4 regions of the Streptomyces sp. NPDC059788 genome follow, and region 2 is predicted to be linked to each of the others. Evidence: riboswitches for the same ligand, from Rfam matches in the RefSeq annotation. Region 2 holds a riboswitch; each other region holds the start of a gene.
What was found. A riboswitch is a leader RNA that binds a small molecule or an ion and turns the genes downstream of it on or off. The one in region 2 is predicted to bind cobalamin.
Positions count from the first base shown of each region.

Region 1: it holds a riboswitch for cobalamin, as region 2 does, so the genes downstream of both, ACFV57_RS31760 (CoA-acylating methylmalonate-semialdehyde dehydrogenase) here and metE (5-methyltetrahydropteroyltriglutamate--homocysteine S-methyltransferase) in region 2, are expected to answer to the same signal.
Region 3: it holds a riboswitch for cobalamin, as region 2 does, so the genes downstream of both, ACFV57_RS06585 (ribonucleoside-diphosphate reductase subunit alpha) here and metE (5-methyltetrahydropteroyltriglutamate--homocysteine S-methyltransferase) in region 2, are expected to answer to the same signal.
Region 4: it holds a riboswitch for cobalamin, as region 2 does, so the genes downstream of both, cobN (cobaltochelatase subunit CobN) here and metE (5-methyltetrahydropteroyltriglutamate--homocysteine S-methyltransferase) in region 2, are expected to answer to the same signal.

Region 1 is NZ_JBHWHY010000044.1:36,141-43,298, reverse strand. Features, by position in the region: gene ACFV57_RS31775 (short-chain fatty acyl-CoA regulator family protein) at 1-376, shown strand, start outside; gene ACFV57_RS31770 (YciI family protein) at 537-944, shown strand; gene ACFV57_RS31765 (RNA polymerase sigma factor) at 953-2,098, shown strand; cobalamin riboswitch at 2,154-2,335, shown strand; gene ACFV57_RS31760 (CoA-acylating methylmalonate-semialdehyde dehydrogenase) at 2,538-4,037, shown strand; gene ACFV57_RS31755 (acyl-CoA dehydrogenase family protein) at 4,043-5,254, shown strand; gene ACFV57_RS31750 (enoyl-CoA hydratase/isomerase family protein) at 5,251-6,321, shown strand; gene mmsB (3-hydroxyisobutyrate dehydrogenase) at 6,375-7,158, shown strand, end outside.
Region 2 is NZ_JBHWHY010000001.1:113,475-120,632, reverse strand. Features, by position in the region: gene ACFV57_RS00795 (HAMP domain-containing protein) at 1-3,757, opposite strand, end outside; gene ACFV57_RS00790 (SDR family oxidoreductase) at 4,039-4,788, opposite strand; cobalamin riboswitch at 5,106-5,333, shown strand; gene metE (5-methyltetrahydropteroyltriglutamate--homocysteine S-methyltransferase) at 5,501-7,158, shown strand, end outside.
Region 3 is NZ_JBHWHY010000005.1:194,402-201,559, reverse strand. Features, by position in the region: gene ACFV57_RS06595 (transglycosylase domain-containing protein) at 1-653, opposite strand, end outside; gene ACFV57_RS06590 (ribonucleotide-diphosphate reductase subunit beta) at 808-1,863, opposite strand; gene ACFV57_RS06585 (ribonucleoside-diphosphate reductase subunit alpha) at 1,866-4,304, opposite strand; cobalamin riboswitch at 4,464-4,605, opposite strand; gene ACFV57_RS06580 (TolB family protein) at 4,948-6,288, shown strand; gene ACFV57_RS06575 (TolB family protein) at 6,367-7,158, shown strand, end outside.
Region 4 is NZ_JBHWHY010000006.1:63,900-71,057, forward strand. Features, by position in the region: gene cobN (cobaltochelatase subunit CobN) at 1-3,669, opposite strand, end outside; cobalamin riboswitch at 3,705-3,857, opposite strand; gene cobG (precorrin-3B synthase) at 3,903-5,282, shown strand; gene ACFV57_RS07175 (precorrin-8X methylmutase) at 5,302-5,934, shown strand; gene ACFV57_RS07180 (precorrin-2 C(20)-methyltransferase) at 5,931-7,158, shown strand, end outside.

The DNA.
Region 1 (7,158 bases), on a different contig from region 2:
CGGCACCTGCCCGCTGTGGAACGTCTACGAGGCGTTCACCGCGCCCAGCCGTATCCACGTACAGATCGCGTCCATGCCGGACGGCCGCCGCTACCTGTGGACGGCGCGCACGGTCACCCGGCACCGCGGCGGCTGGGGCGACCCCGGCAAGACCTTCGCCATCGGCCTGGGCTGCGAGATCCGGCACGCCTCCCGCCTCGTCTACTCCGACGGGCTGGACCTGGACAACGCCGGGGCGGCCACCCCCATCGGCATGGGCTGCCGCGTCTGCGAACGGCTGGAGTGCCCGCAGCGGGCCGTACCGCCGCTCGGCCGGACGCTGGCGATCGACGAGAACAGCAGCACGTTCGTGCCGTATCCGGTGCGGGAGGGGTGAGCGGGAGGCGCGCCGGGGCCCGCCCGCTCGGCAGCACGGACGACGTCGTCCACCGGAGCCGGAAAAAGTTTTCAGGCGGCGATGTCGAGAACCGGCGACCGGCTCCGTCCCCGTGGTGAACGCGACCACAATGGGTCGCCTCAGCACCGAGGAGAGTCTCATGGCCAAGTACCTGTTGCTCAAGCACTACCGCGGCGCCCCGGCCCCGGCCAACTGCGTTCCCATGAGCCGGTGGACGCCGGAGGAGGTCTCGGCCCACATGAAGTACATGCAGGACTTCGCGGACCGGCTGGAGAAGACCGGCGAGTTCGTCGACGGCCAGGCGCTCGCCCCCGAGGGGACGTTCGTCCGGTACGACGGCGAGGGGCGCCCGCCGGTCACCGACGGCCCGTTCGCCGAGACCAAGGACCTCATCGCCGGCTGGATGGTGATCGACGTCGACAGCTACGAGCGCGCCGTCGAGCTGGCCGGGGAGCTGTCGGCCGCCCCCGGCGCGGGCGGGAAGCCGATCCACGAGTGGCTGGAGCTGCGCCCCTTCCTCGCCGCGCCGCCCACCATCACGGAGTGACCCCGGAGGTGGACGAGAGCCTGCTCCGGAGCCTCACGCCGGGCGTGCTCGGCATCCTCGTCCGCCGCGGAGCCGACTTCGCGGCGGCCGAGGACGCCGTACAGGACGCGCTGGTCGAGGCGGTCCGCGCCTGGCCGGCCGACCCTCCACGGGACCCGAAGGGCTGGCTGGTCACCGTGGCCTGGCGCCGGTTCCTCGACGCGACCCGGGCGGACGCCGCCCGCCGCCGGCGTGAGGACCTCGTCGACGAGGAGCCCCCGCCCGGTCCCGCGCCCGCCGCGGACGACACGCTCCAGCTCTACTTCCTGTGCGCCCACCCCTCGCTGACACCGTCGTCGGCGGTCGCGCTCACACTGCGCGCCGTCGGCGGTCTCACCACCCGCCAGATCGCCCAGGCCTATCTGGTGCCGGAGGCGACCATGGCGCAGCGGATCAGCCGGGCCAAGCGCACCGTGTCGGGCGTGCGCTTCGACCGGCCCGGCGACGTGGCCACCGTGCTGCGCGTCCTCTACCTGGTCTTCAACGAGGGCTACTCCGGCGACGTGGACCTGGCCGCCGAGGCCGTCCGGCTCACCCGGCGGCTCGCCGCCTCGATCGACCACCCCGAAGTGGCGGGGCTGCTGGCCCTCATGCTGCTCCACCACGCCCGGCGCGCCGCCCGGACCGCTCCCGACGGCGGCCTGGTGCCGCTCGCCGGGCAGGACCGCGGCCGGTGGGACACCGGGGCGATCGCCGAGGGCATCGGCGTCCTGCAGGCGGCCCTCGCCCGCGACCGGCTGGGCGAGTTCCAGGTCCAGGCCGCCATCGCGGCCCTGCACGCCGACGCGCCCACCGCCGAGGAGACCGACTGGGTGCAGATCGTCGAGTGGTACGACGAACTCGTGCGGCTGACCGGCAGTCCGGTGGTCCGGCTCAACCGCGCGGTGGCCGTGGGCGAGGCCGACGGCCCGCGCGCCGGCCTGGCGGCACTCGCGGCCCTGGACGCCGCCCTGCCCCGCCACGCGGCGGTGGCGGCCTACCTCCACGAACGCGACGGCGACCTGCCGACAGCGGCGCGGCTCTACGCCGAGGCGGCCCGAAAAGCCCCCAACCTCGCCGAACGCAACCACCTGACCCTGCAGGCCGCCCGGCTCAACGTCCGCCTGGGGCGGTGAGGGGTCCGGGTGGGCCGGGTCACGAAGCACCCCCTGGACTTACTAGGACGTCCAACTATATCTTCGTGACCAAGGCCCGCGGTGCAGGGAAGCCGGTGTGAATCCGGCGTGGTCCCGCCACTGTGACCGGGGAGTGCGACGCCGAGCAACACGCCACTGACGAGAACGAGGTCGGGAAGGCGGGCGGCGCGCGGTGATCCGGAAGCCAGGATACCGGCCGCGGGTGTTGTTCCGTGTTGTCCACGAGGATGGAGCAGACACGCATGGCATCGGTGCGTATCCACAGCCCAGGTGATCCGGTCCGGCCCGCGGCACCGCCCGCGCGCTGACGGTTCCACGCCTTCGCGTCCCACGGCCCCGCCACGGTCCGCGCGCCCTCGCGCCGCCCGTGTGCCCCGCCGTGCCATCCCCGGACCTCACCTGACGAGAGCAGGCTCCCATGGCCCGTGAACTGACCCATTTCATCGGCGGCAAGCACACACCGGGAACTTCGGGTGCTTACGGCGACGTGTACGACCCCAACACCGGCACCGTGCAGGCCCGGGTCCCGCTCGCGGACCGGGCCCAGACGACGGCCGCGATCGCCGACGCGGCGGCGGCCCAGCCGGAGTGGGGCGAGTGGAACCCGCAGCGGCGCGCCCGGGTGCTGCTCAACTTCCTGCGCCTGGTGGAGGGAGAGCGGGAGTCGCTGGCCCGGCTGCTGTCGAGTGAGCACGGCAAGACGGTCCCGGACGCGCACGGCGACCTCCAGCGCGGCCTGGAGGTGGTGGAGTTCGCCGCGGGCATTCCGCACCTGCTCAAGGGCGAGTTCACCGACAACGCCGGGACCGGCATCGACGTGCACTCGCTGCGCCGCCCGATCGGCGTGGTGGCCGGCATCACCCCGTTCAACTTCCCCGCGATGATTCCGCTGTGGAAGGCCGCGCCGGCCATCGCCTGCGGCAACGCGTTCGTGCTCAAGCCGTCCGAGCGGGCGCCGTCCGTGCCGCTGCGGCTCGCCGAACTGTTCCTGGAGGCGGGCCTGCCGCCGGGCATCCTCAACGTCGTGCACGGCGGCAAGGAGTCGGTGGACACGCTGCTGGAGGACCCGCGCGTGGAAGCGCTCGGCTTCGTCGGCTCGACACCGATCGCCGCGCACATCTACGCGACCGCCGCCGCCCACGGAAAGCGCGCCCAGTGCTTCGGCGGCGCCAAGAACCACCTGATCGTGATGCCGGACGCCGACCTCGACCAGGCGGTGGACGCGCTGGTCGGCGCCGGGTACGGGTCGGCGGGCGAGCGCTGCATGGCGATCTCGGTCGCCGTACCGGTGGGCGAGGAGACCGCCGACGCGCTGGTGGCGCGGCTCAAGGAGCGCGTCGGCACGCTGCGCATCGGCCGCTCCGACGACCCGCACGCCGACTTCGGGCCGCTGGTGAGCCGCGACGCGCTGGACCGGGTCCGCGCCTACGTCGACCTCGGCGTCAGCGAGGGCGCCGAGCTGGTCGTCGACGGACGGGACTTCGCCCTCCCCGGCCACGAGGACGGCTTCTTCGCGGGCGCCTCGCTCTTCGACCGGGTGACGACGGACATGCGGATCTACCAGGAGGAGATCTTCGGCCCGGTGCTGTCGGTGGTCCGCGCGGCCGACTACGAGGAGGCGCTGCGGCTGCCCACGGAGCACCCGTACGGCAACGGCGTGGCGATCTTCACCCGCGACGGCGACACCGCGCGGGACTTCAGCCGCCGGGTGAACACCGGCATGGTCGGCGTGAACGTGCCGATCCCGGTGCCCGTCGCGTACCACACCTTCGGCGGCTGGAAGCGGTCCGGCTTCGGCGACCTGAACCAGCACGGCCCGGACGCGATCCGCTTCTACACCCGCACCAAGACCGTCACCTCGCGCTGGCCCTCCGGGGTCAAGGAGGGCGCGAGCTTCACCATCCCGACGATGGGCTGAGCGCGATGAGCGTCATGACCACCGCCACCTCGGCCACCTCGCTCACCGCCGACCAGCTCGCCATCGTCGAGACGACACTGGACTTCGCGCAGGAACACATCGCGCCGCACGCCGTGGCCTGGGACCAGGACAAGCACTTCCCCGTGGACGTGCTGCGCAAGGCCGCCGGGCTGGGGCTCGGCGGGATCTACGTACGGGAGGAGTGCGGCGGCTCCGCGCTGAGCCGCGCGGACGGCGTGCTCGTCTTCGAAGTACTGGCCACCGCCTGCCCGTCCATCGCGGGATATCTCTCCATCCACAACATGGTCGGATGGATGATCGACCGGTACGGCGACGACGCGCAGCGCGCCCGCTGGCTGCCCGGTCTGTGCTCGATGACGGACCTCGGCAGCTACTGCCTGACCGAGCCGGGCGCCGGTTCCGACGCGGCGGCGCTGCGTACCCGCGCGGTGCGCGACGGGGACGGCTATGTACTGACCGGCGTGAAGCAGTTCATCTCCGGGGCCGGGGCCTCGCGGGTGTACGTGGTGATGGCCCGTACCGGTGACGAAGGGCCGGGCGGCATCTCGGCGTTCGTCGTGGAGCGGGACGATCCGGGCCTGTCGTTCGGCGCCAACGAGAAGAAGATGGGCTGGAACGCGCAGCCCACCCGGCAGGTGATCCTCGACGAGGTCCGGATTCCGGCGGACCGGCGGCTCGGCGCGGAGGGCGACGGCTTCCGTATCGCGATGAGCGGCCTGAACGGCGGCCGGCTCGGCATCGCCGCCTGCTCCCTCGGCGGCGGGCAGAGCGCCCTGCACGCGGCGCAGTCCTACCTCGCGGACCGGGAGGCGTTCGGCGGGCGGCTGCTGGACGCGCAGGCGTTGCAGTTCCGGCTCGCCGACATGGCGACGGAGCTGGCCGCCGCGCGTGCGCTGGTGCGGCAGGCGGCCGAGGCGCTGGACCGCGGCGACCCGCAGGCACCGCAGCTGTGCGCGATGGCCAAACGCTTCGCCACCGACACGGGCTACTCCGTCGCCGACCGTGCGCTGCAACTGCACGGGGGCTATGGCTACCTGAGTGAATACGGCATGGAGAAGATCGTCCGCGATCTTCGGGTGCACCAGATCCTGGAAGGGACGAACGAGATCATGCGCTTGATCGTGGCCCGCGGGCTGACCGGGGCGGGAACGGGGAACGGCGCCCGCGCCGGCGCCGGAACGGGGGCCGCCCGATGACCGACGACTCCGTACTGCTGCGGACCGAGGGCCGGGCCGCGTACCTCACCCTCAACCGGCCGAAGGCCCTCAACGCCCTGGACCACCCCATGGTGCGCCGGATCGGCACGGCCCTGGCCGGATGGGAGCACGACCCCGCGGTGGAGACCGTGGTGATCACCGGCGCGGGCGGGCGCGGGCTGTGCGCGGGCGGCGACATCCGCGCCATCCACGAGGACGCGCGGACCGGCGACGGTGCGGCGTCCACCGCGTTCTGGCGGGACGAGTATCTCCTCAACGCCCGCATCGCGCGCTTCCCCAAGCCGTACGTCGCCGTCATGGACGGCATCGTGATGGGCGGCGGCGTCGGCGTCTCGGCGCACGGCAGCGTACGGATCGTCACCGAACGCTCGAAGGTCGCCATGCCCGAGACCGGCATCGGCTTCGTACCGGACGTCGGCGGCACGTACCTGCTGGCGCTCGCGCCCGGAGAACTGGGTACGCACCTGGCGCTGACCGGGGCGCCGGTGGGCGCCGGGGACGCGCTGCTGTGCGGGCTCGCCGACCACTTCGTCCCGTCGGAGCAGGTGGAGCGGCTGGTGGCGGACCTCGCCACCGCCCCCGTGCCCGAGGTGCTGCCGCGGTACGTACAGCAGGCCCCCGAAGGCGGGCTGGCGGCGCACCGGGAGTGGATCGACACCTGCTACGCGGCGGGCACCGTCGAGGAGATCGTGGACCGGCTGCTCGGCAGCGGCGTCCCGGAGGCCAAGGAGGCCGCCGAGACGATCCTCGCCAAGTCCCCCACCTCGCTGAAGGTCACCCTGGCCGCGCTGCGCCGGGCCCGTGACCTCGGGCCGCTGGAACGGGTCCTGGACCAGGAGTACCGCGTCTCGTGCGCGGCGCTGACCACACCCGACCTGGTCGAGGGCATCCGCGCCCAGGTCGTCGACAAGGACCGCGCGCCGCGCTGGTCCCCCGCCACCCTCGCCGAGGTCTCGGACGAGGACGTGGCCCGGTTCTTCGCACCGCTCGGCGACCGCGAGCTGGGGCTCGCCGACGGTGCCGGTACGCAGGAGGTGCCCTGGTGAGCGCGTCGGTGGACAACGGGAAGGGCACGGTCGGGTTCGTCGGGCTCGGCAACATGGGCGGGCCGATGGCGGCCAACCTGGTGACGGCGGGTTACCGGGTGACCGGCTTCGACCTCGTGCCCGAGGCGCTGGCGTCGGCCGTGGCGGCCGGTGTCGAGCCCGCGGACTCGGCCGCCGGTGCCGTGGCGCACGCGGACGTGGTGATCACCATGCTGCCCGCCGGGCGGCACGTGCTGGCCCTCTACGAGGACGGCGGTCTGCTCGCGGCGGCCCGGCCCGGCACGCTGTTCGTGGACTGCTCGACCATCGACGTGGCCGACGCCCGCGCCGCCCATGAGGCCGCCGTACGCGCCGGCCACCAGGCCCTGGACGCGCCGGTCTCGGGCGGCGTGGTCGGGGCCGAGGCCGGCTCGCTGACGTTCATGGCGGGCGGCGGCGCGGGCGAGTTCGCGCGCGCCGAGCCGCTGCTCGCGGCGATGGGCAAGAAGGCCGTGCACTGCGGCGCGGCGGGCGCCGGGCAGGCCGCGAAGATCTGCAACAACATGATCCTCGGCATCTCGATGATCGGCGTCAGCGAGGCGTTCGTCCTCGGCGAGAGCCTGGGCCTGTCCCACCAGGCCCTGTACGACGTGGCGTCCACCGCGAGCGGACAGTGCTGGGCGCTGAGCGTCAACTGCCCGGTGCCGGGTCCGGTGCCCGGCAGCCCGGCCAACCGCGACTACCGGCCCGGCTTCGCGGCGCCGCTGATGGCCAAGGACCTGGGACTGGCCGCCAACGCGGTCCGCTCCGGCGGCGTACAGGCCGAACTGGGCCTGCGCGCTGCCGAGTTGTACGCGG
Region 2 (7,158 bases):
CCTGTTCCGCTTCCAGGCGCCGGCTGTTGTGGGCGAGGACGGCCACGGTCCGTACGGCGGCGTCGCCGTCCATGGCCTCCAGGAAGCGCAGGGCTTCGCCGTCGGCCATGTCCAGGTCGAGGACCACGCAGTGGAACGGTCCGGCGGCCAGCGCCCCGGCCGCTTCCTGCGCGCCGACCGCGGAGATGACCTCGATGTTCTCCTGACGGTCGCCGAGGTCCTGGCCGCCGGCGAGTTCGGCGACCGCGCTCTCGGCCACGTGGGAGAGCAGTCCGCGGGGACGCTCCTCGATCACCAGCAGGCGGCGGGATGGTGCGGGGGCGGCCGCGGGGATGCGGGGGCGGCTCTCGCGCTCCTTCCCCGTCCCGCCGGCCGGCAGGGCACCGACGGCCGGTACGCGGCCGGTCTGCTCCTGGAAGTCGGTCCGCGCGACCGGCAGGTAGAGGGTGAAGGCGCTGCCCTGCCCCGGCGTGCTCTCGGCCGTCACGGCGCCGCCCAGGAGGTGGGCGATCTCGCGGCTGATGGACAGGCCCAGGCCGGTGCCTCCGTACTTGCGGCTGGTCGTGCCGTCCGCCTGCTGGAACGCCCCGAAGATCACCGCCAGCTGCTGTTCGGCGATGCCGATGCCGGTGTCCTTGACGCGGAAGGCGACGACGGCGCCGCCGCGGCGGACGGTGTCGGGCAGCTCGCTGTCGGCGGCGGGCTCGATCCGCAGCTCGACACTGCCGCGTTCGGTGAACTTGACCGCGTTGGAGATGAGGTTGCGCAGGACCTGGCGCAGCCGCGCGTCGTCGGTCAGCAGGTCCACCGGGACGCCGGGCGCGGCGCTGATCGTGAAGTCGAGGCTCTTCTGTGTGGTCAGCGGCCGGAACGTCGCCTCCACGTAGTCCAGGAGCGGCCGCAGCGCGACCCGTTCCGGGTTGATGTCCATCTTGCCCGCCTCGACCTTCGACAGGTCGAGGATGTCGTTGATGAGCTGGAGCAGGTCGGAGCCTGCGGAGTGGATGATGCCCGCGTACTCGACCTGCTTGGGTGTGAGGTTGCGCGTCGGGTTCTGCGCGAGCAACTGCGCGAGGATGAGCAGGCTGTTGAGCGGGGTGCGCAGCTCGTGGCTCATGTTGGCCAGGAACTCCGACTTGTACTTCGACGCCAGCGACAGCTGCCGCGCCCGGTCCTCCAGCGCCTGCCGCCCCTGCTCGATCTCCAGGTTCTTGGTTTCGATGTCGCGGTTCTGGGAGGCGAGCAGCGCGGCCTTCTCCTCCAGTTCCTCGTTGGAGCGCTGGAGTTCCTCCTGCTGCCGCGTCAGCTCGCCGGAGCGGGACTGCAGTTCCCCGGCGAGCCGCTGCGACTCGTCCAGCAGCTCGTCGGTGCGCGCGTTGGCGACGATGGTGTTGACGTTGACGCCCACCATCTCCATGAGCTGTTCGAGGAAGTCCTGGTGCACGGGGGTGAAGGAGGTGAAGGAGGCCAGCTCGATGACGCCGAGGACCTGGTCCTCCACGGTGATCGGCAGCACGATCAGGCTGCCGGGCGCCGTCCGGCCCAGACCGCAGGAGATGCTGATGTACGCGCCCGGCACTCCGTCGGCGACGATCGTACGGCGGCTGCGGGCGGCCTGGCCGACGAGCGACTCGCCGAGCTCGAAGCGGTCGTGCCCGGTGCTGTCGGCGGGGCGGCCGTACGCGCCGACGAGCCTGAGCACGGTGCCGTAGTCGGTCTCCTCCGCCAGGTAGAAGGCGCCGTACTGCGCCGAGACGAGCGGCGTCAGTTCGTCCATGACCAGCTCGGCGACGACGGCGAGGTCCCGGTGGCCCTGCATCAGGCCGGAGATGCGCGCCAGGTTGCTCTTGAGCCAGTCCTGTTCCTGGTTGGCGCGGGTGGTCTCCCGCAGGGACCGCACCATGGAGTTGATGTTGTCCTTGAGCTCCGCGACCTCGCCGGAGGCGTCCACCGTGATGGAGCGGGTGAGGTCCCCCTCGGCGACCGCGCTGGTCACCCCGGCGATGGCCCGCACCTGGCGGGTGAGGTTGCCGGCCAGCTCGTTGACGTTCTCGGTCAGGCGCTTCCAGGTGCCCGACACGCCCTCGACCTCGGCCTGTCCGCCGAGCCGGCCCTCGCTGCCGACCTCGCGGGCCACCCGGGTCACCTCGGAGGCGAAGGAGGAGAGCTGGTCGACCATCGTGTTGATGGTGGTCTTCAGCTCCAGGATCTCGCCCCGGGCATCGACGTCGATCTTCTTCGACAGGTCGCCGTTGGCGACCGCGGTGGTGACCTGCGCGATGTTGCGTACCTGGCCGGTCAGGTTGTTGGCCATCGAGTTGACGTTGTCTGTCAGGTCCTTCCACGTGCCGGCCACATTCGGTACGCGGGCCTGGCCGCCCAGCATCCCTTCCGTGCCGACCTCGCGCGCCACCCGCGTCACCTCGTCGGCGAACGCGGACAGCGTGTCGACCATCGTGTTGATCACGCCGGCGAGCGCGGCGACCTCGCCCTTCGCCTCGACCATGATCTTCTGTGACAGGTCGCCCTTGGCGACCGCGGCGGCCACCTGGGCGATGGAGCGCACCTGGCCGGTCAGGTTGGAGGCCATCACGTTGACGTTGTCGGTCAGGTCCTTCCAGGTGCCCGAGACGCCCCGCACGGTGGCCTGGCCACCGAGGTTGCCCTCGGTGCCGACCTCGCGGGCCACCCGCGTGACCTCGTCGGCGAACGCCGAGAGCTGGTCCACCATCGTGTTGATGGTGCTCTTCAGCTCCAGGATCTCGCCCCGGGCGTCCACGGTGATCTTCTGCGACAGATCGCCCTGGGCCACGGAGGTCGCGACCGCCGCGATCGAGCGCACCTGCGACGTGAGGTTCCCGGCCATGAAGTTGACCGAGTCCGTCAGGTCACGCCACGTACCGCCCACGCCGGGCACCTGCGCCTGCCCGCCGAGCCGGCCCTCGGTACCGACCTCGCGCGCGACGCGGGTGACCTCGTCGGCGAACGCCGAGAGCTGGTCCACCATCGTGTTGATGGTCGTCTTCAGCTCCAGGATCTCGCCCCGGGCGTCCACGGTGATCTTCTGCGACAGATCGCCCCGGGCGACCGCGGTGGTGACCTGCGCGATGTTGCGCACCTGCGACGTCAGATTCCCGGCCATGAAGTTGACCGAGTCGGTCAGATCCCGCCACGTACCGCCCACGCCGGGCACCTCGGCCTGCCCGCCGAGCCGGCCCTCGCTGCCGGCCTCCCGGGCCACCCTCGTGACCTCGTCCGCGAACGCCGACAGCTGGTCCACCATCGTGTTGACGGTGTTCTTCAGCTCCAGGATCTCGCCCTGCGCATCGACATCGATCTTCTGCGACAGATCACCCCGGGCCACCGCGGTGGCCACCTGCGCGATGTCGCGCACCTGGGTGGTGAGGTTGCCGGCCATCACGTTGACCGAGTCGGTCAGGTCCGCCCAGGTGCCGGAGACGCCCGGGACCTCGGCCTGGCCGCCGAGCCGGCCCTCGCTGCCGACCTCGCGGGCCACCCGGGTCACTTCCGAGGTGAACTGGGACAGTTGGTCGACCATGCCGTTGAAGACGGTCGCGATCTCACCGAGCAGCCCGTCGGCCCCGTCCGGCAGGCGCGTACCGAAGTTTCCGTCGCGTACGGCCGTGAGCCCCGCGAGCAGCTGTCGCAGCTCCGGTTCCCCGACCCTTTCTCCCGTACGCGCCGACTTCGTCCGCACCGCCGGACGCGCGCTCCCGCCCGCCGTCTCAGCAGCCATGACCCAACCTCGTTCCACTTACCGGACCCCCTGCGCAAGGCACGACGGCGCTGTGGCTCCTGCTTCGGAAGGCGCGCACACCTGTGCCTCACGCCGACACCTCGTGACCTTGCCGCACGGCAAGTACCGGCAAGACTACCCCTGGGCATCACAACGGAAGACATGACGACCTCACTTTTCGGGTCCGTCCGCCGCGCCGGGGCCCCGGGCGGTAATGCCCGTGTGGACGCGGGAATTCACCTCCCACAGGTTCGATCACGATCCGGGGGCCGCTGCCGTACTCACGGGGAAGCGCGCAGCCAGTCGTCGAAGCGGATCGCGGCCGTCCGGGCACGGCCCTCGTCGGGGACGAGGCTGCGCTCCGCCAGCTCGGAGCCGAAGTAGCGGGCGTGCGGATCGGGCACGACCTCGCGCGGGTCGTGCCACGCGCGCAGCGCTCGGGCGACCAGCTCGTCGAAGCGGAACCGCTCGGGCCCGGCCACCTCGACCACGCCCTTCAGCGGGGCGGCCCCGGCGGCCCCTGCCACCGCTTCGGCGACGTCCTCGGCCGCCATGGGCTGGAAGAGCACCGGCGGCACACGCACGAGGTCGCCCTCGGTGGCGGCATCGGCGATGCCCCTGACGAACTCGTAGAACTGCGTCGCCCGGACGATCGAGTAGGGGACCGCCCCTTGGGTGATCAGCCGCTCCTGGGCCGCCTTCGCCCTGAAGTACCCGTTGCCGGGCAGGCCGTCGATGCCGACGATCGACAGCGCCAGGTGGTGCGACACGCCCGCCGCCGCTTCGGCGGCCAGCAGGTTGCGGGTGGAGGTGGTGAAGAACTCCAGCACAGCCGACTCCTCGAAGGACGGCGAGTTGGACACGTCCACGACCACCCGGGCTCCGGCCAGCGCGGCGTCCAGGCCCTCGCCGGTGAGGGTGTCGACGCCCGTGCCGGGCGCGGCGGCCACCGCCTCGTGCCCACGGCCGGCGAGCTTGGCGACCACCTTGCCGCCGATGAGGCCGGTGCCTCCGATGACCACGATCTTCACGTCGCGTCCTCCTCGCTCCGGGGTGACCACGCGTCAGGACTGCCGGGTCACGCGGCTGCGCGCGCCACTGCGGTTCCTCGTCGGCGGCCAGACGTACATGGGCCGCTCCGGCACGTCCTCACGTACGCGTTCTCCGGGGTGGCCGGAGGGCTTCCATTGTTCAGCGCCCCGGCACGCCCGGTGAGCGCCGATCCGGACACACCTCCGGCATCCCGCGGGCCGTTCCCGCGCAGGTCGCGCGGCCCGGGGCCGCACCCGTGTCCCATTTCACGTACCGCCATGTGAACAAGGGTGTCCGCGCGGGGCGTGATCGATCTACTCTGGGCGGTGCAGCTGGTTCGCCCTGCCCGCCAGGCAGACGCGTCGTAAGAGGGAACCCGGTGGGAATCCGGGACTGCCCCGCAGCGGTGAGCGGGAACGACCGCCGTCATACGCACTGGATCCGGGCCGCGGATCCGGGAAGCGACGGCCAGTAGGGGCCCGCCGGGAGCACCCGGCAGGCGCGCCCGCGAGTCCGAAGACCTGCCCGTTGCCCGGGTACGCCCACGCGTACGCGGACACCTCCGGTGACCTTCGAGGGCGGGTCGGCGTGTCACAGCAGGCGGGCATGGGCGTCCTCAGGCGCCCTTCGGTCCGCCCGATGCGTCACACCTTCGCGTTCTCGTCCCGTCACCGGGGCTCGGAGAAGATCACGCTCGCGAAGGAGAGTTCCGTGACAGCGAAGCCCGCAGCCGCGGCAGCACGGGCCACCGTGTACGGCTACCCCCGCCAGGGACAGCACCGGGAACTGAAGAAGGCCGTCGAGGGCTACTGGAAGGGCCGCGTCACCGCGGACGCCCTGCTGGAGACCGCCCGGGACCTGCGCCGTTCGAACTGGCGGCAACTGGCCGACGCCGGCCTCCACGAGGTGCCGACCGGCGACTTCTCGTACTACGACCACGTGCTGGACACCAGCGTCATGGTCGGCGCCGTCCCGGAACGGCACCGCGCCGCCGTCGCGGCCGACCCCCTGGACGGCTACTTCGCGATGGCGCGCGGCACGCAGGACGTGGCGCCGCTGGAGATGACCAAGTGGTTCGACACCAACTACCACTACCTGGTGCCGGAGCTGGGCCCGGACACGGTCTTCGCCGCGGACTCCGGCAAGCAGGTCGGCGAGCTGCAAGAAGCGCTCGCCCTCGGTCACACCCCGCGCCCGGTCCTGGTCGGCCCGGTCACCTACCTCCTGCTCGCCAAGCCCGCCCCCGGCGTCGCCGCCGACTTCGACCCGCTGACCCTGCTCGACCGGCTCCTGCCCGTCTACGCGGAGGTCCTGGCCGACCTGCGCGCGGCGGGCGCCACCTGGGCGCAGCTGGACGAGCCCGCCCTGGTGCAGGACCGCACCCCGGCCGAACTCAACGCCGCCGAGCGCGCCTACCGCGACCTCGGCGCTCTCACCGACCGGCCGAAGCTGCTGGTCGCCTCGTACTTCGACCAGCTCGGCGAGGCTCTTCCGGTGCTGGCCAAGGCCCCCGTCGAGGGTCTGGCGCTGGACTTCACCGAGGCCGCCGCGGGGCATCTGGACGCGCTCGCCGCCGTGGGCGGGCTGCCCGGCAAGCGCCTGGTCGCCGGTGTCGTCAACGGCCGCAACATCTGGATCAACGACTTCGAGAAGTCGCTGGGCACGCTCGGGACGCTGCTGGGCCTGGCCGACCGGGTCGACGTGGCCGCCTCCTGCTCCCTGCTGCACGTTCCGCTCGACGCCACCGCCGAGCGGGACATCGACCCGCAGGTCCTGCGCTGGCTCGCGTTCGCCCGGCAGAAGACCGCCGAGATCGCCACGCTCGCCCGCGGACTCGCGCAGGGCACCGACACGATCGCCGCCGAACTGGCCGCCAACCGCGCCGACCTGGCGTCCCGCGCCGGTTCCGCGATCACCCACGACCCCGCCGTACGCGACCGCGCCGCCGCCGTCACCGACGCCGACGGCCGCCGTTCGGCCCCGTACGGGGAGCGGGCCGCCGCCCAGCGGGCCCACCTCGGCCTGCCCCTGCTGCCGACCACCACCATCGGCTCGTTCCCGCAGACCGCCGAGCTGCGCACCGCCCGCGCCGATCTGCGCGCGGGCCGCATCGACGCGGCGGGGTACGAGGAGCGCATCAGGACCGAGATCCGCGACGTCCTCGCCTTCCAGGAGAAGGCGGGCATCGACGTCCTCGTGCACGGCGAGCCCGAACGCAACGACATGGTGCAGTACTTCGCCGAGCAGCTGACCGGCTACCTCGCCACGCAGCACGGCTGGGTCCAGTCGTACGGCACGCGCTACGTCCGGCCGCCGGTCCTCGCCGGTGACATCTCGCGGCCCGAGCCGATGACGGTGCGCTGGACGCA
Region 3 (7,158 bases), on a different contig from region 2:
GCCGCGCCCTGGCTGGGGTCGAGGCTCTTGGCCGGTACGCCGTAATAGGCGTTCGCGGCGGCCTGGATGCCGAACGAATGCCGCCCGAAATAACTGGTGTTGAGATATCCCTGGAGGATCTCCGACTTGGACTTGCGGTTGTCCAGCTTCAGCGCGATGAAGAACTCCTTCACCTTGCGCTTGAGCGTCTGGTCCTGCGAGAGGTACGTGTTCTTCACGAACTGCTGGGTGATGGTGGAACCGCCCTGGGCCTCCTGCCCCTTGGCCATGTTCACCGCGGCCCGGGCGATTCCGGAGAGCGAGACCCCGGAATCGGAGTAGAAACTCTCGTTCTCGGCGGCGATGACGGCGTGTTCGACGGAGTCGGGCACCTGCGCGAGGGTGACGTTCTGGCGGTTGACGGCGCCCTCGCTCACCATCTGGCTGCCGTCCGCCCAGTAGTAGACGGTGGCTTCCTGGCGGGAGGCGGCGTTCTCGTCCGGGATGTCGACGTGTGCGTACACGAAGGCGAAGGCTCCGGTGAGGCCGGCCGCGCCGACGGCGGTGACGCCGAGCTGCTGTCTCCAGGACGGCAGCCAGCGGCGCCAGCCGCCGCGGCCGCTGCGGGGATAGTCGATGAACCGTTTCTTCGGCTGCTGCTCGCTGCCCTTCATGCAAGGGGAGAGCCGGCGGGCCCGGGCGGGGTTGCCGTCGCCCGCGCGTTGTCATCGACTCATCAAATCGGGTCCGGATTCGTCGGACATAAAGAAACGGACGGGGCCGGTCCGCACCCGCGGACCGGCCCCGACACGACGGATCGCAGACGGATCAGAACTCGTCGTCGAAGGAGACCGAGCCCTCGACCGCGACCTGGTAGGCCGAGGCGCGCCGCTCGAAGAAGTTGGTCAGCTCCTGGACGTTCTGCAGCTCCATGAAGGAGAACGGGTTCTCCGAGCCGTACACCGGCGCGAAGCCCAGGCGCTGCAGGCGCTGGTCCGCGACGCACTGGAGGTACTCGCGCATCGACTCGGTGTTCATGCCCGGCAGCCCGTCGCCGCACAGGTCCCGGCCGAACTGCAGCTCCGCCTCGACGGCCTCCTTCAGCATGTCGGTGACCTGGCTCTCCAGCTCGTCGTCGAAGAGGTCCGGCTCCTCCTCGCGCACCGTGTCGACGACCGAGAACGCGAACTCCATGTGCATGGTCTCGTCGCGGAAGACCCAGTTGGTGCCGGTCGCCAGGCCGTGCAGCAGGCCCCGCGAACGGAACCAGTACACGTACGCGAAGGCGCCGTAGAAGAACAGGCCCTCGATGCAGGCCGCGAAGCAGATGAGGTTGAGCAGGAAGCGGCGGCGGTCCGCCTTCGACTCCAGGCGGTCGATGGACTCGACCGAGTCCATCCACTTGAAGCAGAACTCCGCCTTCTCACGGATGGAGGGGATGTTCTCCACGGCGGCGAACGCGGCGGCGCGGTCGTCCGGGTCGGGCAGGTAGGTGTCCAGCAGCGTCAGATAGAACTGGACGTGCACGGCCTCCTCGAACAGCTGCCGGCTCAGGTAGAGCCGCGCCTCGGGGGAGTTGATGTGCTTGTAGAGCGTCAGGACCAGGTTGTTCGCCACGATCGAGTCGCCGGTCGCGAAGAACGCGACGAGCCGGCCGATCATGTGCTGCTCGCCGGGCGACAGCTTGGCGAGGTCGGCCACGTCGGAGTGGAGGTCGACCTCCTCCACGGTCCAGGTGTTCTTGATCGCGTCCCGGTAGCGGTCGTAGAAGTCCGGGTAGCGCATCGGGCGCAGGGTCAGCTCGAAGCCCGGGTCGAGAAGGTTCTTGCTGCCGGTGGTGGCGGTGTGGGTGGCCGCTGCGGCCTTTTCGGGTGCGGTCGTCATGGTTACTGGCACGCCTCGCAGGACTCGGGGTTTTCCAGGGAGCAGGCGACGGCCTCGGGGTCGGCCGTCTGAGCGGGGACGGGAGCGGGCTGCGCGCTTCCGCCCGTGCCGCGCGCGGACTGGGCGATACGGGTCGCCGGCCGCGAACGGAGGTAGTACGTGGTCTTGATGCCGCGCTTCCAGGCGTACGCGTACATCGAGCTGAGCTTGCCGATGGTCGGGGACGCCATGAACAGGTTCAGCGACTGGCTCTGGTCGAGGTAGGGCGTACGGTCCGCCGCCATGTCGATCAGCGCGCGCTGCGGGATCTCCCAGGCCGTGCGGTACAGCTCGCGCGTCCCGGCGGGAATCCAGTCCAGCTCCTGCACCGAGCCGTTGGCCTCGCGCAGTGCGTCACGGGTGCGGGCGTCCCACAGGCCCAGCTCCTTCAGCTCCTCGATCAGGTACGCGTTGACCTGGAGGAACTCGCCCGACAGCGTCTCGCGCTTGAACAGGTTCGAGACCTGCGGCTCGATGCACTCGTACACGCCCGCGATGGAGGCGATGGTGGCGGTCGGCGCGATGGCCAGCAGCAGCGAGTTGCGCATCCCGGTCGTCGCGATACGGGCGCGCAGCGCCGTCCAGCGGTCCGCCCAGCGCGGCTCGGCGTTCGGGTAGTGGTCGGGGTGCAGCACGCCCCGGGCCGTACGGGTCGCGGACCAGGCCGGGTGCGGGCCGTGCCGCTCGGCGAGGTCGGCGGACGCCTCGTACGCCGCGAGCATGATCCGCTCGGAGATGCGGGTGGACAGCTCCCGCGCCTCGGGCGAGTCGAAGCCCAGCCGCAGCCGGAAGAAGACGTCCTGCAGGCCCATCAGGCCCAGGCCCACCGGGCGCCAGCGGGAGTTGGAGGCGCCGGCCTGCTCGGTCGGGTAGAAGTTGATGTCCACCACGCGGTCGAGGAAGGTCACCGCCGTACGGACCGTGGCGTCCAGCCGCTCCCAGTCCATCTCGCCGTTCTCGCCCAGGTGGGCGGCGAGGTTGACCGAGCCGAGGTTGCAGACGGCCGTCTCGCCGTCGTCGGTGACCTCCAGGATCTCGGTGCACAGGTTCGAGGAGTGCACGACCTTGCCGGGCTCGGCGGTCTGGTTGGCGGTGCGGTTGGCGGCGTCCTTGAACGTCATCCAGCCGTTGCCGGTCTGCGCGAGGGTGCGCATCATCCGCGAGTACAGGACCCGGGCCGGGACCTGCTTGACGGCGCGGCCCTCGGCCTCCGCCTTGCGGTACGCGGCGTCGAACTCGTCGCCGTACAGGTCCACCAGCTCGGGGGCGTCGCTGGGGGAGAACAGCGACCAGTCGGCGTCGGCCTCGACGCGGCGCATGAACTCGTCGGGAATCCAGTGCGCGATGTTCAGGTTGTGGGTGCGCCGGGCCTCCTCGCCCGTGTTGTCGCGCAGCTCCAGGAACTCCTCCAGGTCCGCGTGCCAGGTCTCCAGGTAGACGCAGGCGGCGCCCTTGCGCCGGCCGCCCTGGTTCACGGCCGCGACCGAGGCGTCCAGGGTGCGCAGGAACGGCACGATGCCGTTGGAGTGGCCGTTGGTGCCGCGGATCAGCGAGCCGCGGGCGCGGACCCGGGAGTACGACAGGCCGATGCCGCCGGCGTGCTTCGACAGGCGCGCCACCTGGTGGTAGCGGTCGTAGATCGAGTCCAGCTCGTCCAGCGGGGAGTCCAGCAGATAGCAGGAGGACATCTGCGGGTGCCGGGTGCCGGAGTTGAACAGGGTGGGCGAGGAGGGCAGGTACGACAGCGAGCTGGTCAGCCGGTACAGCTCGGCGACGTCGGCCACGGCCCGGTCGCTGTGGTCCTCGGCCAGGCCGCAGGCGACGCGCAGCAGGAAGTGCTGCGGGGTCTCGATCACCTGGCGGGAGATCGGGTGGCGCAGCAGGTAGCGGGAGTGCAGGGTGCGCAGGCCGAAGTAGCCGAACCGGTCGTCCGCGCCGTCCGCCAGGGCCTGGTCGACCAGCGCGTCCAGGCGGGCCGCGTGGGTCCGGACGAACTCCGCCGTGCTGTCGGCGATCAGGCCCTCGCGGTGGCCGGTGGCGACGGAGGCGGAGAAGGCGACCGCCCCCTCCGTGGCCGCCTCCTCCGCGATGGCGCGGGTCAGCAGGCGGGCGGCCAGCTTGGAGTACTGCGGCTCGTCGCCGATCAGGCCGGCCGCTGCCTCCATGGCCAGCGAGCGCAGCTCCGCCTCGTCCGAGCCGGGGTGGCGGCCGCGCAGCGCGGCGGCGGCGATCTTGCCCGGGTCGGTGGCGGGGAGGTCGGCGGTGAGGTCGGTCAGCGTGCGCAGCAGCGCGGCGCCGGGGCCGTCCGCGTCGCGGCCGGTGGCGCCCTGCTGGGGCTGCGTGTCCTTCGCGGGCTGAACGACCTGCTGGGCTGCTGCGGGCTCCGTTGGCGCGATGGTCACCGTGCTGCTCTCCCTCACTCGGCGGGGGCCTGGGGGAGGGGCGACGGCCGCGTGCGGGCGTGCGGCACCCCCGGCACGGCAAGGGGCGCGCGGGCACACCGCGCAGCGTCCACCGGTCCAACCCGCGAGACCCGGACGTATCGACGACCGCGCCGGTCCTGGCGCGGGCGTACTGTGGGCAGGTCTTCGGACTCACGGGTGCGGATATGCGCACTTCGTACACCGTTGCGGGACAGTTCCGGATTCGCACCGGATTCCCCTGCGACGACAGCGAGGACGAGCATACATCTTGTGCTGGCTCGTGCACCCACCCCCATATCTTGTGTCGCGTTGGGGCCGGGTTGTCCGAAGCCGTGGTATTCGGCGGCCGTTGCGGGGCCGCGGCCCCAGGCTTTCCGGGCCTGCCGCGAGGGTGCCACGAGGCGGCTCCGAGGCCGTTTCCGGGCCGTTCCGGGGGTGTTCCCGGGGTGCTCCCGCAGCCGTTCCCGGGCCGTTCCGGGCGGTCTGGACGGAGGCTGATGCACGGGGCGTATTGGTGGCGCGGAATGTCCCTGATGCGTTGACCGGGACCCCTGAAGCGTATTGGCTCCATGTCTGCTCCGTCGGTCGGCGGGGCGGGTGGGGGAAGAGCGAGGGGGGAGACATGCGAAGAAGGAGTTCGGCGCGTGGCGCCGGGCGAGTCGTGGGGCTGGTGGCGGGGGCCTGCGCGGCGGCGGGGGTGCTGCCCGCGACGGCGGCGGCCGACGGGCCCGCGGCCACGCAGCGGGTCAGCGTGGCCGCCGACGGTACGCAGGGAAACGGTTTTTCCGGCGATCCGAAGCTCAGTGCGAACGGGCGGTTCGTGGCATTCACCTCGGAAGCCACCAATCTCGGCCCGACCGACACCAACGGCTCCCAGGACGTGTACGTCAAGGATTTACGGACGGGAAGGGTCGACCTGGTCAGCGTCGCCGGTGACGGCACCCCCGGCAACGCCCTCTCCGGATCGCCCGAGATCAGCGCCGACGGACGGTATGTGGCCTTCTACTCCAGTGCCACGAACCTGGTCCCCGGCGACACCAACGGCGAGGGCGACGTCTTCGTCCACGACCGCACGACCGGGCGCACCACCAGCCCCACCGCGGGCGCCGGGAAGTCCCCGTACGGATACGGGGTCCAGAACTTCGCCCTCAGCGGCGACGGCAGCCGCCTCGTCTTCGGCTCCTACCGTGCGGATCTGGTGCCCGGTGACACCAACGAGCGCCTGGACATCTTCGTCCACGATGTGCGGGCGGGAACGGTGCGACGGGTCAGCGTGGCGGGCGACGGCACCCAGTCGAACGGCCCGTCCGCCTTCCCGTCGATCAGCGCCGACGGCCGCCGGGTGGCGTTCACCTCGAAGGCGACGAATCTCACCCCCGCCGGCCCCGGCTTCCGCCGCCCGCCGCCGCAGGACCCCATGTACGTCCACGACCTGGACACCGGGCGGACCCGGGCGGCGAGCCTGAGCTCCACGGACGCCGTGGTCGGCGTGTCGCCGTTCCCCCGGCTCAGCCCCGACGGCCGGTACGCGGTCTTCTCCGCCCTGGCCGCCGACGTGGTGCCGGGCGACACCAACGGCACGTACGACGTCTTCGCCCGCGACCTGGAACAGGGCACCACCCGGCTGCTGTCCCGCGCGCACGACGGCGCCCAGGGCAACGGCTGGTCCTCCGACGGGCGGCTCAGCGCGGACAACCGGCGGCTCTTCTTCACCTCCGCCGCCACCAACCTGGTGCCCGGCGACACCAACGGCGAGGTGGACGGCTTCGTCCGGGACCTGCGGACCGGGCGCGTCGAGCGGATCAACGTCGGTGCCGACGGCGGCCAGTCGGCGTCCTGGACGAACATCGCGGCACCCGACGCCACCGGGCGGCTCGCGGCCTTCGACTCGCGCGACGACGGGCTGGTGCCCGGGGACACGAACGGGACGGGCGACGTCTTCGTCCGCCGTCCGCAGAACTGACGTACCGGCGCGGGCACGCCCGGCGGAACCGGCGTGCCCGGCACCGGCGTACCGGCGTACCGACCAGGAGGGGAAACCATGAGGACCACCCGCACCGTACGAAGACTCGCCGCCGTGACGGGCGTGTGCGCGCTCGCCGCGCTGCTGCCCGCCGCCACGGCCGACGCCCGGTCCGCGCCGCCGCGCGGCACCGAGCGGGCCAGCGTCGCCGCCGACGGCACCCAGGGCAACGGCGGCTCGTCCGGCTCGGCGCTCAGCGCCGACGGCCGCTTCGTCACCTTCGACTCCGACGCGACCAATCTGGTGCCCGGCGACACCAACGGGCAGACCGACATCTTCGTGAAGGACCTGCGCACGGGCGCCGTCGAGCGGGTCAGCGTGGCGAGCGACGGCGCCCAGGCCGACTCCTGGTCCCTGACGCCCACCATCAGCGCCGACGGCCGCTTCGTCGCCTTCGAGTCGAACGCGGCGAACCTGGTGCCGGGCGACACCAACGCCGACACCGACATCTTCGTCCACGACCGCCGGACCGGGCGGACCGAGAGCGTCACCGTCGACGGCCGGCCCCCGCAGGGCCGGCAGGGCGCGCAGATGCCGGTGATCAGCGCCGACGGCCGTTCGGTGGCCTTCGCCTCCAGCCGCGAGGACCTGGTGCCCGGCGACACCAACGGCGCCCAGGACATCTTCGTACGCAACCGCAGGACCGGCGCGGTCACGCGGGTGAGCGTCTCCGCCACCGGCGAGCAGGCCACCGGCCCGTCCGCCTCCCCGGTGATCAGCTACGACGGCCGCAAGGTCGGCTTCATCTCCAAGGCGCAGAACCTGCCCCCGGCCGCGGCCCGGACCGCCCGCGACCAGGCCGACCTGCGC
Region 4 (7,158 bases), on a different contig from region 2:
GCCCTTCTCCTCCAGGTCGCCCTCGGTCTCCAGGAACGCCTCCCGGAGCGCCGCCAGGGTCTCCTTGTCCGGCTCGGCCCACATACCGCGCGACTCGGCCTCCAGGAGGCGTTCGGCGATGCCGTGCAGGGCCCAGGGGTTGGCTTCCTGGAGGAACTCGCGGTTCTCCGGGTCCAGGACGTAGGTCTGGGCGAGCTTGTCGTACATCCAGTCGGCGACGACGCCGGTCGTGGCGTCGTACCCGAACAGGTAGTCGACCGTCGCGGCGAGTTCGAAGGCGCCCTTGTAGCCGTGGCGGCGCATCGCCTCGATCCAGCGCGGGTTGACCACCCGGGCACGGAAGACGCGGGAGGTCTCCTCGACCAGCGTGCGGGTGCGGACCGTCTCGGGGCGGGTCGAGTCGCCGATGTACGCCTCGGGCGCGGTGCCCTTGAGCGCGCGCACCGTCGCGACCATGCCGCCGTGGTACTGGAAGTAGTCGTCCGAGTCGGCGATGTCGTGCTCGCGGGTGTCGGTGTTCTTAGCCGCCACCGCGATCCGCTTGTAAGCGGTCTCCATCTCCTCGCGCGCCGGGCAGCCCTCCAGGCCGCGGCCGTACGCGTAACCGCCCCACACCGTGTAGACCTCGGCGAGGTCCGCGTCGGTGCGCCAGTCGCGGGAGTCGATGAGCTGGAGCAGGCCCGCGCCGTACGTGCCGGGGCGGGAGCCGAAGATACGGGTGGTGGCGCGGCGCTCGTCGCCGTGCGCGGCCAGGTCGGCCTGGGCGTGCGCGCGGACGAAGTTGACGTCGGCGGGCTCGTCGAGCCCGGCGGCGAGCCGTACGGCGTCGTCCAGCAGGCCGATGACGTGCGGGAACGCGTCACGGAAGAAGCCGGAGATACGCAGCGTCACATCGACGCGCGGACGCCCCAGTTCGTCGGCGGGGATCGGCTCCAGGCCGGTCACACGGCGCGACGCGTCGTCCCACACGGGCCGGACGCCGAGCAGGGCGAGGGCCTCGGCGACGTCGTCACCGGACGTCCGCATGGCGCTCGTCCCCCACAGGGACAGCCCCACCGAGGTCGGCCAGTCGCCGTGGTCGGTGCGGTAGCGCTCCAGGAGGCTGTCGGCGAGCGCCTGGCCGGTCTCCCAGGCGAGGCGGCTCGGTACGGCCTTGGGGTCGACCGAGTAGAAGTTACGGCCGGTCGGCAGGACGTTGACCAGACCGCGCAGCGGCGAGCCGGACGGGCCCGCCGGGACGAAGCCGCCGGCCAGCGCGTGCACGGCGTGGTCGATCTCGTCGGTGGTGGCGGCCAGGCGCGGGACGACCTCGCGGGCGGCGAAGGCGAGGATCGCCGCCACCGGCTCGCGCTGGTCCTCCGGCAGCCCGGCGGTGACCCGCTCGACGGCCGCCAGGTCCCAGTCCGCGTCGTCCATGGCCTGCACCAGGCCGCGGGCCTGCTCCTCGACCGCGTCGGCGCTCGTCCGGGTCGCGGCCGACTCGTCCAGGCCCAGCGCCTCGCGCAGGCCCGGCAGCGAGGACGTACCGCCCCAGATCTGCCGGGCGCGCAGGATCGCCAGGACGAGGTTGACGCGCGCCTCACCGGCGGGCGCGCCGCCGAGGACGTGCAGCCCGTCGCGGATCTGCGCGTCCTTGACCTCGCACAGCCAGCCGTCGACGTGCAGCAGGAAGTCGTCGAAGCCCTCGTCGTCCGGGCGCTCCTCCAGACCGAGGTCGTGGTGCAGCTTGGCGGCCTGGATCAGCGTCCAGATCTGGGCGCGGATGGCGGGCAGCTTGGCCGGGTCCATGGCGGAGATCGCCGCGTACTCGTCGAGCAGCTGCTCCAGGCGCGCGATGTCGCCGTACGACTCGGCGCGGGCCATCGGCGGCACGAGGTGGTCGACGAGCGTGGCGTGCACCCGGCGCTTGGCCTGGGTGCCCTCGCCCGGGTCGTTGACCAGGAACGGGTAGATCAGCGGCAGGTCGCCGAGGGCCGCGTCCGGGCCGCAGGCGGCGGACAGGCCGGCGTTCTTGCCGGGCAGCCACTCCAGGTTGCCGTGCTTGCCCAGGTGCACCATGGCGTCGGCGCCGAAGCCGCCGTCCTCCTGGGAGGCGGCGATCCAGCGGTAGGCGGCCAGGTAGTGGTGCGAGGGCGGCAGATCGGGGTCGTGGTAGATCGCGATCGGGTTCTCGCCGAAGCCGCGCGGCGGCTGGATGAGGATGAGCAGATTGCCGCGGCGCAGGGCGGCCAGCACGATGTCGCCGTCCGGGTTCTTGCTGCGGTCGACGAACATCTCGCCGGGCGGCGGGCCCCAGTGCTCCTCGACCTGCTCGCGCAGCTCCCGCGGCAGCGTGCCGTACCAGCGCTTGTAGTCGGCGGCCGGGATGCGGACGGGGTTGCGGGCGAGCTGCTCCTCGGTCAGCCACTCCTGGTCGTGGCCGCCCGCCTCGATCAGCGCGTAGATCAGCTCGTCGCCGACGCCGGACTCCAGACCGGGCACGGGCTCGTCGCCGTAGTCGTAGCCCTCCTCCTGAAGCCGCCGCAGCAGCGCCACCGCGCTCGCCGGGGTGTCCAGACCGACCGCGTTGCCGATGCGGGAGTGCTTGGTCGGGTACGCGGACAGCACCAGCGCCAGGCGCTTGTCGGCGGGCGCGATGTGGCGCAGCCGGGCGTGGCGTACGGCGATGCCGGCGACCCGGGCGGCGCGCTCGGGGTCGGCGACGTACACCGGCAGACCGTCCTCGTCGGTCTCCTTGAAGGAGAACGGGACGGTGATCAGCCGGCCGTCGAACTCGGGCACCGCGATCTGGCTGGCCGCGTCCAGCGGGGACAGGCCCTCGTCGTTCTCCTCCCAGGCGCTGCGCGGCCCGGTCAGGCACAGGGCCTGGAGGATCGGCACGTCCAGTCCGGCGAGCGCGCCCGCGTCCCAGGACTCGTCGTCGCCGCCGGCCGAGGCCTCGGCGGGCTTGGTGCCGCCCGCCGCCAGCACGGTCGTCACGATCGCGTCGGCGGCGCGCAGCTCGTCGATCAGCTCCGGCTCGGGCGCCCGCAGCGAGGCGACGAACAGCGGCATCGGGCGCCCGCCGGCCTCCTCGATCCGCTCGCACAGCGACTCCACGAAGCCGGTGTTGCCGCTCATGTGGTGGGCGCGGTAGTAGAGCACGGCGACCAGCGGGCCGGTGGCGGCGCCCGTGTCGTCCGTACGGGCCACGACCTCCGCGCCGGTACGCGCCTCCGCCGCCAGGTGCTTCGAGCGCTCCAGGTGGCCCCAGGAGGGCGCGGCGGCGGGCGGCTCGAAGCCGTGGCCGGTCAGCAGCACGGTGTCGGACAGGAAGCGGGCGAGCTGCTCCAGGTTGGCGGGGCCGCCGTGCGCGAGGTAGGCGTGCGCCTCGGCCGCGATGCCGATGGGGACGGTGGACGCCTCCATGAGCTGCGCGTCCGGCGCCTGTTCGCCGGTGAGCACCACGACGGGCCGGGCCTGGTCGGCGGCGAGGAGCTGGTCCAGGCCCTCCTGCCAGGCGCGCAGACCGCCCAGGAGCCGGACGACGACCAGGTCGGCGCCCTCCAGGAGGCCGGGCAGCTCCGCCAGGTCGAGGCGGGCGGGGTTGGCGAGCCGGTACGGCACGGGACCGGCGGCCGCACGGGCGCTGAGCAGGTCGGTGTCGGACGTCGACAGCAGCAGGATCATGGCGGCGTCTGGCCTTCCTCGGGGTCCGCGCCCCGGGCGGTGTTCACGGACGGCGGGAGTTCCTGGCTCGCCCGGCGGTGGCCGGGCTCACAGTGGCGGGACCGCACCGGATTTGCACCGGGCTTCCTCCCTTGGCGCCGTCGATGGCGTCCGGTGGGCCAGCTGACCCACCGACCTGCATAGTAAGGGCTGCGGCCGACGGCCGGGCGGGGACCGTCCAGGCCATCGTCGGTATGCTCGCCGCCATGCCGCCCACCCCCGCGATACCCCCGCATCGGGACGAATCCCTCGCACGGGACCGCGGTGACGCCTGCGTACGGACCCGCGGCGACGCCTGTCCCGGAGCCCTGCGGCTGCACTCGGCCGCCGACGGCTCCCTGGCCCGACTCCGCCTGCCCGCAGGCCTGCTGACAGCCCATCAGGCGCTGGCGCTGGCCGAAGCGGCGGACGGCCTCGGCGACGGCCACCTCTCCCTCACCTCCCGCGGCAACGCGGAACTGCGCGGCCTGCGCGACGGCTGCGCGGAGGATCTCGCCGGCCTGCTGCGCGCCGCCGGCCTCCTCCCCTCCGACCGCCACGAACGCGTACGCAACATCGTCGCCTCCCCGCTCGCCGGCCTGGACGGGCAGGGCGCCGACGGCGCGGCCCCCGTCCAGGAATGGGCCCGTGAGCTGGACCTCCTCCTGTGCGCGAGCGACACGGCACCCGACCTCTCCGGCCGCTTCCTCTTCGCGCTGGACGACGGCCGCGGCGACGTGGCCGCGCTCGGCGGCGATGTGACGTTGATCGCAGAACCCGGTGGCACGGCGCTGCTGCGCGTCGGCGACGACACCGAGGCCCTGCGCCTCCCCGGCCGCGACGCGCCCCGCGCGGCCCGCACCGCGGCCGAAGCGTTCCTCTCCGTCGCCCAGGAGGCGGGCAACGGCTCCTGGCGCGTACGGGAGCTGCCGCCCGGGTACGGGGCCCCGGCGGTCCGCGCCCGCCTCCGTACGCGGCTCCCGCAGCCGGACACCCGGCCGGACACCCAGCCGTACACGCCGGTCCCGGCACCGCCCCCACCGCGCCCGGGACCGGTCACCGGCCCCGACGGCACCACCGCCCTCTCCCTCCTCGCCCCCCTCGGCCGCCTCACCACCGCCCAGCTGCGGCGGCTGGCCGCCGTCGCCCGGGACGGCTCCGGCGAACTGCGTATGACACCCTGGCGCGGCGTGGTCCTGCCCGGCCTGCCTCCCGAGGCGGCCGAGTCCGGACTGCGCGAACTGGCCACGGCCGGTCTGGTCACCGACCCCGCCTCCCCCTGGTACGGGCTCGGCGCCTGCACCGGCCGCCCCGGCTGCGCCAAGTCCCTGTCCGACGTACGCGCGGACGCCGCCGCCACCCTCCCCGAGGACGGCACCGGACTGCCCGTCCACTGGTCGGGCTGCGCCCGGCGCTGCGGCCACCCGCACGGCGCGTGGGTCGATGTCGTCGCCACCGGCGACGCCTACGAGGTGTCCGTACGGGGAACCCGGCACAACGCGCCCGCGACGACCACCATCCCCCTGACCGACCCCGCCGACCGCCTCGCCGACGCCGTCGCGTCGGCCCGCGCGGCCACCCGCACCACGACATGACCGAGGGCAACGAGACACAGTGAGCGAGTTCGACTACGAGAAGGACGGCGCGGAGATCTACCGCCGGTCCTTCGCCACCATCCGCGCCGAGGCGGACCTCGCGCACCTGCCCGACGACGTCAGCAGGGTCGCCGTCCGGATGATCCACGCCTGCGGCATGACCGACCTCGTACGCGACCTGGCGTACTCCCCGCAGGTCGTCGCCCGCGCGAGCGAGGCCCTGCGGGGCGGCGCGCCGATCCTGTGCGACGCGAACATGGTCGCCAGCGGCGTCACCCGCAAGCGGCTGCCCGCCGGCAACGACGTGATCTGCACCCTCGCCGACCCGTCCGTACCGGACCTGGCCAAGCGCCTGGGCACCACCCGCAGCGCCGCCGCCCTCGAACTGTGGCGCGACCGCCTGGACGGCGCGGTGGTCGCCGTCGGCAACGCCCCCACCGCCCTCTTCCGCCTCCTGGAGATGATCGAGGAGGGCGCGCCCCGCCCGGCCGCCGTGCTCGGCATCCCGGTCGGCTTCATCGGCGCGGCCGAGTCCAAGGACGCGCTGGCCCAGCACCCCTCGGGCCTGGAGCACCTGGTGGTACGCGGACGGCGCGGCGGCAGCGCCATGGCAGCGGCAGCGATCAACGCGATAGCGAGCGTGGAAGAGTGACCGAGCAGCACACCACCCCCGGCCCGGGGCGTCTGTACGGAGTCGGCCTCGGCCCCGGCGACCCCAGCCTGATGACGCTGCGCGCCGTCGAGGTCATCTCCGCCGCCGACGTGATCGCGTACCACAGCGCCCGCCACGGCCGCTCGATCGCCCGCTCCATCGCCGAGCGCCACATCCGCCCGGACCACCACGAAGAACCCCTGGTCTACCCGATCACCACCGAGACGACCGACCACCCCGGCGGCTACCGGGGCGCCCTCGACGACTTCTACACCGAAGCCGCCGCCCGCCTCGCCGCGCACCTCGACGCGGGCCGCACCGTCGCCGTACTGGCCGAGGGCGACCCGCTCTTCTACGGCTCGTACCAGCACATGCACCAGCGCCTGGCAGACCGCTACGAGACCGAGGTCATCCCCGGCGTCACCTCGGTCAGCGCGGCGGCAGCCCGCCTCGGCAAGCCCCTCTGCGAAGCCGACGAGGTCCTCACCATCCTCCCCGGCACCCTCCCCACCGAGGAACTGACCGCCCGGCTCGCCGCCACCGACGCCGCCGTCGTCATGAAGCTCGGCCGCACCTTCCCCTCCGTACACCAGGCGCTCACCGACTCCGGCCGCCTCCCGGAAGCGGACTACGTCGAACGCGCGACGATGCCGGGCGAGCGCACCGCACCCCTGACGTCCGTCGACCCGGCCTCCGTCCCCTACTTCTCCGTCGCCGTCGTACCCAGCCGCATCGCCACCCCGCCGCCCGCGCCCGTCACCGGCTCGGTCGTGGTCGTCGGCACCGGCCCGGCAGGCCCCCTGTGGCTCACCCCCGAATCCCGCGGCGCCCTCGCCTCCGCCACCGACCTCGTCGGCTACACCACCTACCTCGACCGCGTCCCCGTACGCCCCGGACAGGCCCGCCACGCCTCCGACAACAAGGTCGAGTCCGAACGCGCGGAACTGGCCCTCGACCTGGCCCGCCGGGGCCGCCGGGTCGCGGTCGTCTCCGGCGGCGACCCCGGCATCTTCGCCATGGCCACGGCCGTCCTCGAAGTAGCCGCCCAGCCCGCCTACCAGTCCGTCCCCGTACACGTCCTCCCCGGCGTCACCGCCGCCAACGCGGCCGCCGCCCGCGCGGGCGCGCCCCTCGGCCACGACTACGCGGTCATCTCCCTCTCCGACCGCCTCAAGCCCTGGGAAGTCATCGCCGCCCGCCTCCGGGCCGCCGCCTCCGCCGACC